DNA from 2 places in the Bradyrhizobium sp. 87 genome. Region 1 is predicted to be linked to the other one. Evidence: riboswitches for the same ligand, from Rfam matches in the RefSeq annotation. Region 1 holds a riboswitch; the other holds the start of a gene.
What was found. Region 1 has a riboswitch for cobalamin ahead of IVB50_RS38720 (TonB-dependent receptor). Riboswitches for the same ligand answer to the same signal wherever they lie in the genome.
Positions count from the first base shown of each region.

Region 1 (2,392 bases):
CAAAGGTCCGTGTCAACTTCAACCGGTCCTCGAACGACAGCGCCTCATTGTCGATGCGCGCGGTCTGCTGCTGAATGGTGAGCAGGCCGTAATAGCCGCGAGGCGGATCGACCAGCGGAACGGAATCGCCGGGGAAATTTGCGGCGCCCGGCCTCACGAAATCAAGGTAGCTTGAGGAAAGCGTCGTGACCAAACGGTTGTCAAAGCCGGCGATATTCGCATCCCAGATCAAATCGGTGACGTTGCCGACCAAGCGTTGGCTGTGCGCGACATAGAAGCGCTCACGATCGACCATGTTGGTCCCGGAATTGAACGCCTCGATCTCATTGTTGAACCATGTGCGCTCAGCTCCGTAAGCATAGGCTTGACTTTTCAGCGTCAGGTCGGGCGCCAGATTCAGCTCGAAACCGCCGCGCAGCCACACCTCCTTCGCTACGTTCCTGTTGTCGAGGACGTTGTAGTTAGTATTGAAGGTGCGGTCGTCGATCGTGACGGCACCGAGATCGGTTTTGTTGTAGTTCGAGACGTAATTGCCGGAAACGATCCCCGTCGTCGCATGCGAGCCGCTGAAGGCAATCGGCACCAGCGGCGCACCCCAATAGGCTTTCGAGCGATCTTCCCGATACTCGATCGCGCCCCAGACCTTGAGGCTGTCGGAGATGCGGTAGTTGAGCTGGCCGGAGACATTGAGCGTCTTGGTGTTGGTGTCGTCGGCAAAGCCGTTGAGCGAGGAACGGCTGACGTCGAAGCGGTAGTCCAGCCCCTGCACATTGGTGCTGCCGCCCGAGCCGTAATGCGCCCGGAACGAGTTCAGCGAGTCCCAGGAGAAATCCGCCTCGTTCCGGATCGGACCGGTGTGCGGCTGCTTGGTGACGAAGTTGATCGCGCCGCCGGCGGCGCCCTCGCCTGACATCAGTGATGCCGGACCCTTCAGGAATTCGACAGCCTCCAGATTGGCCGTGTCCATGATCCGCGAGGTCATGTTCTGCGGACCGATCTTGATGCCGTTGTAGAGCGTGTTGATCTGGCTGTTGGTGAAGCCGCGCATGGAGAAAGCCGAAGGCTCGGCCGGATTGTCGCCGGCTGTGACGCCCACCGCTCCGTGCGCGACGTCGGAGACTGTGCGGTAGCCCTGCTCGCGCATGGTTGCGGCCGAGATCACCTCCACGGTCGCGGGTGTTTCTCGCACGGTCAGGCCGAGGCGCGAAGCGCTTTCGGCGACGGCATTGGTGTTGAGCGGCGTCTGTGCCGCCGTGGTCGGCACGACGGGCTTGGGCACTGCGGATGCAGTCCCCGGCCGGCGCGCTGCTGCGCGGCGTGAGCTCTGCGCGTCCCGTCCGGCCGGGCTGGACTGCCTGCGGGATTGTGGCGCCGACACCTCGACGGGCGGCAGTGGCTCGCGGGCCTGCTGCGCCAAGGCCGCTGGCATGTCGATGGCGACGAAAGATGTGAGAGCGGCGGATGCCAGTAGGAAACGGCGTGGTCGTACGATACGAAGGGAATACACGGTCTTGGACCTCGGAGTGACGTCAGTGGCACGTCACCGCGAACCAGGGTCCCATCGTCCGGCTTGCAGCCTTCCGATGAAGCCGAATGTCTGTACTCCCCGACCGACATCTTCGCGTGTGACCACGGCTGACGGCAGGTCTCCTGGCTCGCGGGTCAGTACCTTGCATCGCCTTCCCGGGACCGAGATACCCAGTGGCTCGTGACGCAAGATTCGCCGCTTACAGTTGCGGGGGCAGCCACGGCATTGGGGACAAACTCCCCGCACCGCATTCCCTTTTCATCCCCTCTCGGGGAAACCGTCGCGAGCATCTAGGATTACGATCCAGACAGAGTCAATGTGCCAGTTGCGGCGTTATTGCCACAACGACCAGTTTCCTTGGAGATAAGCATGGGAGGCGAGACCTTCCTCTGGCTGATACGGCACGCGCCCGTCGATGGCGTCGCGGGGACGATCCATGCGGCCGACGCACCGGCCGATCTCGGCGCTCGGGCGCAGCTGGAGGCACTGCGGCAGCGCCTGCCACGGGACGCCGCGAGCTATGCGAGCCCGTCGCGGCGCACCGTCGAAACGGCCCGCGCGCTGGGGCTCGAGCCGCTGCAGCTGGACGAATTCAGCGAGCAAGACTTTGGCGACTGGACCGGCCGTCGGCATGACGAACTCGCCGCGACCGGTGGCGAGGCCTATGCACGGTTCTGGAGCGATCCGGCGCGCGGACGGCCGTCCGGCGGCGAAAGCTTTGAGGAACAGGTCGCGCGGGTCCGCCTGGGTTTGTCGAAGATCGGCACCGGGGCCGCAACGCTCGTCGTGCATTCCGGCACGATCCGGGCGGCGCTGTGCATCGCGCTCGACCTGACGCCACAAGCGGCCCTGCGCTTCGTGATC
Region 1 covers NZ_JADPIQ010000148.1:52,175-54,566, forward strand. The annotation lists gene IVB50_RS38720 (TonB-dependent receptor) at 1-1,507, opposite strand, end outside; cobalamin riboswitch at 1,623-1,825, opposite strand; gene IVB50_RS38725 (histidine phosphatase family protein) at 1,898-2,392, shown strand, end outside.

Region 2 (2,392 bases), on a different contig from region 1:
AGGGCCATTCCGACACGCCGCAATGCGCTGTGGTCTGTCCGGTGCCTGACACCTGTGTCCCGTCTAAGACAACATAAGCAGCCCGCGTCCAGAAGGCTTCACCGCTCGATTTCGCGCACGAAGGAGTAGATGTCGAGCTTGTGGAGGCCGCCTTCCGCGTGCGGCGCATCGAGGTCGATCAACATCGTTATGAGCTTAAGGCGCTGATCGACTCCGAGAAACCCTCGAAGGGCTCTGTCAGAGGAGACCGTCAAATTTGTCTCGAATAATGACAAGGCCGCCTCGATGCTCCAGGTCGCCGCGTTGAGGCTTATCGTCGTTGGCTGACGAGCCGAGGCGAGGTGGACGGGCGTCGAATATCCCAAGATCAGCTTGCAGGATATCTAACGCTACGTCACTTCGAAGCCGAAGAGACGGTCTCCACGCGCGACCAGATCGGTCCGGAGATCCTGAAGACGTACGAGAAGCTGGGCATCCGCTTGCCCACGGTCACCATGCACGAGTGCATGGAGCTAGGGTCCTAACAGGATCCCCGCCGCCCGCGCTCTCGCCGCTTACTCCCGTTCCGCAAGTCAGCGTGCATCCTGACGTCCGGAACTGTTCCTGCGATGCCGCGCAGGCCAACGTCCAGGCTGCACTACTCGCCAGCGGCGACGGAAACAACGAAGGCGCGGCCAAAGTCGCTCAGCACGTAAGTGCTTGGCACACCGAAGGAGATCATCTTGACGAACGCCACGGAGCGATCGAGCTCACGGCTCGTCGCGGGGTCCGCCGAACACAGGCAGTCCGGCCTGATCATCCGTTTGATCCTGGAGCAATCCGGCCTTGACAATTCCTAAGGAGCCTCATGGCGCTGTGATCAAGCGGATGCCGGCCGAGGATGATCGCAAACGTCCTCGCGGGCGAGTTCGAGAAGCTGCTGACGGAAAAGACCGGATTTGTCGCGATCACGCAGATGTCGAAGCGCCCACCGCGTTCGTTCTGCTCGCGTTGGCTCATCCGAGTACGCCAAGCGGGTGTTGACGGACGCATTCACAAGCGGAGGCTCCACAGATCTAGGCGTTTTTACCAGGCCGGGAGTAAGACCGTTGTGCCCTAGCTGGTACAGCTCGCAATCGCTTGGGCAATATCGCGGCGACACTTAGTAGGTTGACGGATCGATCCTCGTGCGCCTAATGCCAGCCGTCGTGGTCTTCGGATTCGTTTGATCCGGAGCTAAGAGGGAAGCCGGTGCAATGCCGGCGCTGCCCCCGCAACTGTAAGCGGCGAGCCGCTGTCCAACGAAGTCACTGAAGCCATGCGGCTTCGGGAAGGCCGGACAGCAGCGACGACCCGCGAGCCAGGAGACCTGCCTCGACAATATATCGTCCACGGGCGGGGTGTCCCGGTGTGCGCCAAGCAGCTGTCGCTCACGCGATATTCGCTGCATGCGTCCGCCATGGCCTTTGCCCCAATCATGGGGTCTGAGCTATGTCTTTTCTTTCGCTTCCCGTTGCCACACTGGGGACGTCACGCATCGGCCCACGACGCGAACTCAAAGTCGCGCTCGAGAGCTACTGGGCGGGAAACTCCAGCGAAGCCGAGCTCCTCGAGGCGGGGAGTGGACTTCGTGCCGCTAATTGGGCACGGCAGAAATCCCGCGGTGCGACCGTCATTCCTTCGAATGACTTCTCGTTTTACGACCATGTGCTCGATACCAGCCTAATGGTTGGCGCCATTCCCGACGTCTACGGCTGGACCGAAGGTCCTGTGTCGCTCAAGACCTACTTCACCATGGCGCGTGGCGCTCAGGACGGTGGTCACGCTCAGCATGGGCCTGGCGTAGCCGCTCAGGAAATGACGAAGTGGTTCGATACCAACTACCACTACATGGTGCCGGAATTTCACCGGGATCAGATCTTTAAGTATTCCTCTCGAAAGCCGATCGAGGAATATGAGGAGGCAAAAAGCCTCGGCTACCAAACGCGCCCCGTCCTAGTTGGCCCAGTCACTTTCCTGAAGCTCGGCAAAAGCGCAAATCCCGCATTCAATCCGCTGTCGCTGCTCGATCGGCTCCTCCCAGTCTATGTCGATGTTCTCCGCGAACTATCCTCGCGCGGTGCTGAATGGGTTCAGCTGGACGAGCCATGCCTAGTGATGGACGTCGACGAAGCATCGCGGGCGGCTGTCCGCCGGGCCTATGCTCATTTCGCAAAGGTTGTGCCGGCCCTTAAAATAATGCTGGCCACATATTTCGGAGCTATCGGCGACAATCTTGAAACAACTATGGCCTTGCCCGTTGCCGGGCTTCATGTGGATCTGGTTCGGGCACCTGACCAGTTGGACGCAATTGTCGCCACAACCCGTAGAGATCTCGTGGTCTCACTAGGCGTCGTTGATGGTCGGAACGTGT
Region 2 covers NZ_JADPIQ010000125.1:99,050-101,441, reverse strand. The annotation lists gene IVB50_RS30855 (4Fe-4S binding protein) at 1-77, shown strand, start outside; gene IVB50_RS30850 (hypothetical protein) at 99-365, opposite strand; gene IVB50_RS30845 (hypothetical protein) at 638-799, opposite strand; cobalamin riboswitch at 1,172-1,371, shown strand; gene metE (5-methyltetrahydropteroyltriglutamate--homocysteine S-methyltransferase) at 1,471-2,392, shown strand, end outside.
Region 2: another riboswitch for cobalamin. It lies ahead of metE (5-methyltetrahydropteroyltriglutamate--homocysteine S-methyltransferase); the one in region 1 lies ahead of IVB50_RS38720 (TonB-dependent receptor).